Regions from separate parts of the Rhizobium sp. BG4 genome, predicted to be linked through region 2. Evidence: predicted binding sites of a transcription regulator. Region 2 holds the regulator's gene; the other holds the start of a gene.
What was found. Region 2 encodes PhoB, which activates phosphate uptake and scavenging genes when phosphate is short. Its sites were predicted from a motif close to TGTCATNNANCTGTCAT; they were not measured.
Positions count from the first base shown of each region.

Region 1 (4,170 bases), 1.6 Mb from region 2:
GGCATTTGCCGCATCCATCCTGTCTAGCTGCCTTCCGTTAACAAGCTAACGAAGGAATTCTAACGCATTTTTCCGATCGACCGCAAATTCACGCCGGCTGCTGTGCCTCGACGACGGCCAGAGCCGCCATGTTGACGACGCCGCGCGAGGTGACCGAAGGCGCCAGGATATGAGCCGGGAGCGCCGTGCCGAGCAGGATCGGGCCGACATGTAGGCCGTCGGTCATCGACTTGACGACGCCGAGTGTGATGTTGGCCGCATCGAGGTTCGGGAAGACCAGAAGATTGGCTTCGCCGTGCAATGTCGTGGATGGCATGACGCGCTTGCGGATCTCATCGGCAATCGCGCTTTCGCCATGCATTTCGCCATCGACTTCGAGATCAGGCGCTGCATCGCGGATCAGCTGCAGGGCGCCGCGCATCTTCGTGGCGCTCTCGCTTTCGCGCGAGCCGAAGTTGGAATGCGAGACGAGGGCGGCGCGCGGCGTGATGCCGAAGCGCTTGATTTCCTCGGCGGCAAGAACCGCCGATTCCGCCACTTCTTCGGCGCTCGGATTGAACGTCACGTAGGTGTCGGTGAAGAACGTCGCGCCGCGCTGCGAGATCAGCAGGCTGAGCGCCGAGAAATCACGGACATCCTTGCGCTTGCCGATGATCTGGCGAACGTCGCGCAGATGCTTCTCGTAGCGTCCCTCAAGACCGCAGATCAGCGCATCGGCCTCGCCGCGGCGAAGCGCCAGCGCACCGATGACGGTGGTGTTGGTACGCACGATGGTGCGCGCCGCTTCCGGAATGACGCCGCGGCGGCCGACCAGCGACAGATAGAGATCGACATATTCGCGGAAGCGCGGATCGTCTTCCGGGTTGATGACGGCGAAATCGGCGAGCGGACGGATACGCAGACCGTAGCGCTGCAGACGGGTCTCGATGACCTGCGGACGGCCGATCAGGATCGGTTCGGCAATGCCTTCTTCGATCAGCACCTGGGCGGCGCGCAGCACGCGCTCGTCTTCACCTTCCGAGAAGATGACCCGCTTTTTCTCGGCAGCCTTGGCGGCGGTGAAGATCGGCTTCATGACGAAGCCGGAGCGGAAGACGAAGCGGTTCAGCTGGTCGAGATAGGCGTCGAAATCGGTGATCGGACGGCGCGCGACGCCGCTTTCGGCCGCAGCCTTGGCGACGGCGGGCGCAATGCGCAGGATAAGGCGCGGATCGAAGGGCGACGGGATCAGGTAGTTCGGCCCGAAGACCGGCGTCTCGCCGGAATAGGCGCGGGCGGCGACATCCGACGGCTCTTCGCGGGCGAGACCGGCGATGGCGCGCACGGCTGCCATCTTCATGGCTTCGTTGATCTCCTCGGCGCCGCAATCCAGCGCGCCGCGGAAGATGAAGGGGAAGCAGAGAACGTTGTTGACCTGGTTCGGGAAGTCCGAACGTCCGGTGCAGATCATCGCGTCCGGGCGGGCGGCGCGGGCGAGTTCCGGCATGATCTCCGGTGTCGGGTTGGCGAGCGCCATGATCAGCGGCTTTTCTGCCATCTGCTCCAGCAGTTCCGGCTTCAGGACGCCGGCGGCGGAGAGGCCCAGGAAGACATCGGCGCCGCCGATATTTTCGGCGAGCGTGCGGGTGTCGCTCTTCTGCGCATAGACGGCCTTCCACTGGTCCATCAGGACATTGCGGTCCTGATAGACGAGGCCTTCGATGTCGTGGACCCAGATGTTCTCGCGCTTGGCGCCGAGTTCGACCAGGAGGTTGAGACAGGCAAGGGCGGCGGCACCGGCGCCCGACGTGACGATCTTGACGTTGCTGATCGACTTGCCGGCCAGTTCCAGGCCGTTCAGGATCGCGGCGGCGACGATGATCGCGGTGCCGTGCTGGTCGTCATGAAAGACAGGGATGCGCATCTTCGCGCGCAGCTGCTGCTCGATCTCGAAACATTCAGGCGCCTTGATGTCTTCGAGGTTGATGCCGCCGAAGGTCGGCTCCAGCGAGGCGACGGTCGAGACCATCTGCTCGACGGTCGAGGCATCGACCTCGATATCGAAGACGTCGATATTGGCGAATTTCTTGAAGAGGACGGCCTTGCCTTCCATGACCGGCTTGGACGCGAGCGGGCCGATATTGCCGAGGCCAAGGACGGCGGTGCCGTTGGAAATGACGGCGACCAGATTGGCGCGCGACGTATAGTCGGCAGCGGTTTCCGGATCATCGCGGATTGCCAGGCAGGGGGCGGCGACGCCCGGCGAATAGGCGAGCGCCAGGTCGCGCTGGTTGCCGAGCGGCTTGGTTGCCTGGATTTCGAGCTTGCCGGGGCGGGGATAGCGGTGGAAGAACAGCGCCTGTTCGTCGAGAGTTCCGCCTGTCAGGTTCTTCTCCGTCTTGGATTTGTCCTGATTATCCATTGCCTTCTCCAATGCCGCAGTCATGTCGTTTGAAGACTTCTCCATACAACAATCGGCGTGGCTGGACAGTGAGAATTTGAGCTCAAAAGCGGAAAACTCTTATGCCCGCGCCATGCGTCAAACAACCGCGCTGTCATCTTCCTGAAACACGAGTCTGGTTTTGGAAGGCCAGATGAACGATGGGGCATGGGCAGGAAGCCTGTGAAGGATAATATGGATACGCGCCACTTCCGTACGCTCTTCATTTCCGATGTGCATCTTGGTTCGAAGGCTGCCAAGGCCGATTTTCTGATCGATTTTCTGCGTTACCACGAGGCCGATACGATCGTGCTCGTCGGCGATATCGTTGATGGCTGGCGGCTCAAGCGCAGCTGGTACTGGCCGCAGGTCTGCAACGACGTGGTCCAGAAGCTGCTGCGCCAGGCGCGCAAGGGCACGCGTGTGGTCTATATCCCCGGCAATCATGACGAGTTCCTGCGCGACTTCCCCGGCATGCATTTCGGCGGCATCGAAGTCGCCGAGCGGATCATGCATGAAGGCGCCGACAGCAAGAAATATCTGGTGCTGCATGGCGACGAATTCGACGTCGTCGTGCGTAATGCCCGCCTGCTCGCCTATCTCGGCGATTGGGCCTACGACATGGCGATCCGCATCAACATCGTGCTGGCCGCCATCCGCCGCCGCATGGGCATGCCCTACTGGTCGTTCTCGGCCTGGGCGAAGCTGCAGGTCAAGCACGCCGTCAATTTCATCGGCGAGTTCCAGCGTGTCGTCGCCGACGAGGCCCGCAAGTGCGGCGCCGATGGCGTCATCTGCGGCCACATCCACCATGCCGTCATCGAAGAGATGGACGGCGTGCGCTACATCAATACCGGCGACTGGGTCGAGAGCTGCACGGCGATTGCCGAGCATGAAGACGGTACTTTCGAGCTGATCACCTGGAATGCCATTGCCAGCACCGAGCCCGTCACGCTGAAGCTGACGCACCAGCCCGAGCGCGCTCCGCAGGCTGCCTGATTTTCAACCCGCCATATTGCAAGACCTTTAGCCGTTGCCTCCGGGCAACGGCCCTATTTATTTTTTAAAACGTTTCAAATGGGCTATTTCTCGCCATAGTCGCCCCTAGGTTGATGTGTTAGGCAACGCACAGTTTCCTGCAGGTCCACCATGATTCCCGCCCAGAATGCCTCTGTCGATGAGGGGGCTCCGCCGCGTTTCCGGCTGCTCAGCGCCCTATCTTACTGCGCCCCGCTGATCGTCAACGGTGTGGCTCTTCCGTTCTTCCCCGTCTGGCTTGCGGTTCACAAATTCACCGATCACGAGATCGGCGTCATCCTTGCCGTGCCGATGGTGGTGCGCGTGCTCGTGGCGCCCATCGTTGCCATGTACGCCGACCGGATGGAGGAGCGCGCCGACGTTCTCCTGTGGTCGGGCGGGCTGTCGCTGCTGACGGCGATTGCGCTCTACTGGACGACGACATTCTGGCCGGTCCTGATCGTCTACAGCATCCAGGGCGCCACCTTCGCGCCCTATGTGCCGATCGTCGAATCGATCGTCATCTCCGGTGTCCGGCGCTGGGGACTGGATTATGGGTCTATGCGCGTATGGGGCTCGATCGCCTTCATCGTCTCGACGATGATCGGCGGCGAGATGATCGGTGTCTGGGGCGGCAACATGGTGCTGCCTGTGATGATCTTCGGCTTTGGGACGACGATGGCGATGGCGATCTATTGTCCGCGCATCGGCCCGACGCGGCGGCGCAACGTGCC
Region 1 is NZ_CP044125.1:3,754,253-3,758,422, forward strand. It holds gene F2982_RS18785 (NADP-dependent malic enzyme) at 89-2,401, opposite strand; gene F2982_RS18790 (UDP-2,3-diacylglucosamine diphosphatase) at 2,615-3,418, shown strand; gene F2982_RS18795 (MFS transporter) at 3,569-4,170, shown strand, end outside.
Region 1: F2982_RS18790 (UDP-2,3-diacylglucosamine diphosphatase) is a predicted target of PhoB. The motif match lies at 2,533-2,549, and genes of this name have one in related genera.

Region 2 (4,170 bases):
TGGGCCAACGAAGCCGAACGCGCCTTCGTCGAACGTACGTCGGGTGCCATCATCGTCCTTCTCCTGTTCCTGATCGTCATGAACCTAGGAGCCATCCTCTTGCGCCGTCGCTTTGAGCGCCGCTGGTAAACGGAGTAAAACCCAATGAACATGTTGACAGAAGCAGCAGTTGAAAAGGCTCTGGACCAGAAGATGAACAGCATTCCCTACAAGATGATCGGCCAGGACGTTTCCGTCTATTACGGCGAAAAGCGCGCCCTCTTCGACGTCAAGCTGAACATCCGCGAAAACACCGTTACGGCGCTCATCGGCCCGTCCGGCTGCGGCAAGTCCACCTTCCTGCGCAGCCTGAACCGCATGAACGACACGATCGACAATTGCCGCGTCACCGGCAAGATCACGCTCGATGGCGACGATATCTACGATCCGGATATCGACGTGGTCGAACTGCGCGCCCGCGTCGGCATGGTGTTCCAGAAGCCGAACCCGTTCCCAAAGTCGATCTATGAGAACGTCGCTTACGGCCCGCGCATCCATGGTCTCGCCAAGACCAAGGCCGACATGGACCAGATCGTCGAGACCAGCCTGCAGCGCGCCGGCCTCTGGAACGAGGTCAAGGACCGCGTTCATGAATCCGGCACCGGCCTCTCCGGTGGTCAGCAGCAGCGCCTCTGCATCGCCCGCGCTGTTGCAGTCTCGCCAGAAGTCATCCTGATGGACGAGCCGTGCTCGGCACTCGACCCGATCGCCACCGCAAAGGTCGAGGAACTGATCCACGAGCTGCGCGAAGCCTACACGATCGTCATCGTCACGCACTCCATGCAGCAGGCCGCCCGCGTTTCGCAGCGCACGGCCATGTTCCACCTCGGCAACCTCGTCGAGGAGAACGACACCGACAAGATGTTCACCAATCCGGACGATCCGCGCACCCAGGATTATATCATGGGCCGCTTCGGCTGATCTTTGGCGTCACGACCCCCGATAGACACTCAAGGACTTTCCCCATGGCATCGACACATATTTTTTCTGCGTATGACGAAGACCTGAAGTTCCTCTCGCGCCGCATTTCCGAAATGGGCGGCCTGGCCGAGCAGATGGTTTCCGACGCTGTCCGCGCCCTCGTCAACGGCGACGCGGCGCTGGCGCAGAAGGTCATCTCCGACGACGTGATCCTCGATCACGCCGAGCGCGAGATCAACGACAAGGCGATCGTCACCATCGCCCGCCGCCAGCCGATGGCGTCGGACCTGCGCGAGATCATGGGTTCGATCCGCATCGCCGCAGACCTCGAGCGCGTCGGCGACCTCGGCAAGAACACCGCAAAGCGCGTCATCGCCGTGCAGAGCACCGGCGTTCCGCGCAAGCTCGCCCGTGGCCTGGAGCATCTCTCCGAGCTCGCGCTCGTCCAGCTGAAGGAGGTGCTCGACGTCTACACGACGCGCGCTGCCGACAAGGCGAAGTCGATCCGCGAGCGCGACGAGGAAATCGACGCGATGTACACGTCGCTGTTCCGCGAGCTCCTGACCTACATGATGGAAGATCCGCGCAACATCACCAGCTGCACGCATCTGCTCTTCTGCGCCAAGAACATCGAGCGCATCGGCGACCACGCCACGAACATTGCTGAAACCATCTACTACATGGCGACCGGCGCTCAGCCGGAAGGCGAGCGTCCGAAGGACGACACCGCCAACACCGTCGGCGCGGTAACGGAATAATCATCCGGACCGGGCCTCAGGAGACAGAATAGAATGATCCCGAGAGTTGCAGTCGTTGAAGACGAAGAAGCACTGAGCGTGCTTCTTCGCTACAATCTCGAAGCCGAAGGTTTCGAAGTCGATACCATCCTGCGCGGCGACGAGGCGGAAATCCGCCTTCAGGAGCGCACGCCGGACCTTCTTATCCTCGATTGGATGCTGCCTGGCGTATCAGGCATCGAGCTCTGCCGCCGGCTGCGCATGCGCCCGGAAACCGAGCGCTTGCCGATCATCATGCTGACGGCGCGCGGTGAAGAGAGTGAGCGCGTCCGCGGCCTGTCGACCGGCGCCGACGACTATGTCGTCAAGCCGTTCTCGACGCCCGAGCTCGTTGCCCGCGTCAAGGCGATGCTGCGCCGCGCCAAGCCGGAAGTTCTCTCGACCGTGCTGAAGTGCGGCGATATCGAACTCGACCGCGAAACGCACCGCGTTCACCGCAAGACCCGCGAAGTCCGTCTCGGACCGACCGAGTTCCGCCTCCTGGAGTTTCTGATGTCGTCGCCGGGCCGCGTCTTCTCGCGCTCGCAACTGCTCGACGGCGTCTGGGGTCACGACATCTATGTCGACGAGCGTACCGTCGACGTCCATGTCGGCCGCCTGCGCAAGGCGCTCAACTTCTCGAACATGCAGGATGTCATCCGCACCGTCCGCGGTGCCGGTTATTCCATGGAAGCCTGAGTGATCAAGGAGGCTACGGCCTCCTGACAAGCAGATACAAAAAAACGGGCCGAAAGGCCCGTTTTTCGTTTGTCTTTACCCGGCTCAGTTTGCCCGGGCTGCGGCCCTGCGGCGATCATTGACCGGCTGGTAAGCCAGGCGCTGGTGATAGGTGCAGTAGGGCGAAGAATCCGGGCTTTCGCAGCCGCAGAAATGGAAATCGTCCTTCAGCGGATCGCCGACCGGCCACTTGCAGGTACGCTCGGTCAGTTCCGTCAGGCCGAGACGGCGCGAGATCGGCACGACAACGTTGGAAGCCGGACGATATTCCATCTCCTCCATGACGTCGATTTCGATCTCTTCCTTCAGCATCGTTGCGCCCTGCGGGCGGGCAACGGTGCGGGTCGTCATGCGCGATGCATAGTTCGGAGCGCGCGGTGCCGAAGTCGTGCGCTTCGGAGCTCGTGCCGCCGTCGCATTGCCGCCGGCCTTGGCACGGCCCGGCAGTGCCAGACGGTGAACCTTGCCGATAACGGCATTCCGGCTCACGCCTCCAAGTTGCGCCGCGATCTGGCTCGCGCTCAACCCTTCGGACCACAGTTTCTTGAGTTTCTCGACCCGCTCGTCTGTCCAGTTCATGCCCTGTGTCTCCGCCGTTTAAGCGTTGTGAAGGCAGAATCCTTCACCGTTTGCCCCGGATGAATCCGACACAAGAAACGCTTGACTAATTTTGGTGACTAGTTCCGCCGCATGCAGTCTAGTAATTGAGTTTTAACCTAGTGTGAGGCTGACTCCGTGACAAGAGTCGCGGGAATCCGGATGAATCGAATTTCAAGTTTTCCCCAACTTGCTTCCCCACAGAGTCATTTCTGCAACATTAGCTGTTGATGAAACGCGACATCGCTTGAGCGTCACCCAGAAGCCACGAAAGCCGTAGTTTTGTTGACATTGCAGTGCGAAAAGTAAATAGTGCACAGCGCCGCCGAGAGGCGGCATTTTTAATTTTTCGGACCTGGTTTTTTAGCCGGAGTCCGGTTGCCCATAACGCTGACAGGAGACCGCGCCATGGCTGAAGCCGCGCCGCTATATGATACCTATTCTCGTGCCCCTCTGCGGTTCGAGCGAGGTGAGGGCGTCTGGCTGATTACCGAGACCGGCGAGCGATATCTGGATTTTGGCGCGGGCGTTGCCGTGACCTCCGTTGGCCACAGCCATCCTCACGTTGTCGATGCGCTGAAGGCGCAGGCCGAGAAGGTCTGGCACCTCTCCAATATCTATGAGATCCCCGGTCAGGAAAAGCTCGCCAGGCGGCTGACGGAAGCGACTTTCGCCGACAAGGTGTTCTTCACCAATTCGGGTGCGGAAGCCCTGGAATGCGCGATCAAGACCGCGCGCCGCTACCAGTATTCGAAGGGCCATCCGGAGCGCTTCCATATCATCACCTTCGAAGGCGCCTTCCATGGCCGTACGCTGGCGACGATCGCCGCCGGCGGCCAGGAGAAGTATCTCGAAGGCTTCGGTCCGAAGACCCCCGGTTTCGACCAGGTGCCTTTCGGCGATGTCGAAGCCGTCCGCGCGGCGATCACCGACGCGACGGCAGCCATTCTGATCGAGCCCGTACAGGGCGAGGGCGGTATCCGCCCAGCGACCGTCGAGTTCATGAAGGCGCTGCGCCAGCTTTGCGATGAGCATGGCCTGCTGCTGATCCTCGACGAAGTCCAGACCGGCGTTGGCCGTACCGGCAAGTTCTTCGCCT
Region 2 is NZ_CP044125.1:1,326,430-1,330,599, reverse strand. It holds gene pstA (phosphate ABC transporter permease PstA) at 1-129, shown strand, start outside; gene pstB (phosphate ABC transporter ATP-binding protein PstB) at 145-960, shown strand; gene phoU (phosphate signaling complex protein PhoU) at 1,005-1,718, shown strand; gene phoB (phosphate regulon transcriptional regulator PhoB) at 1,752-2,435, shown strand; gene F2982_RS06960 (GcrA family cell cycle regulator) at 2,520-3,053, opposite strand; gene F2982_RS06955 (aspartate aminotransferase family protein) at 3,480-4,170, shown strand, end outside.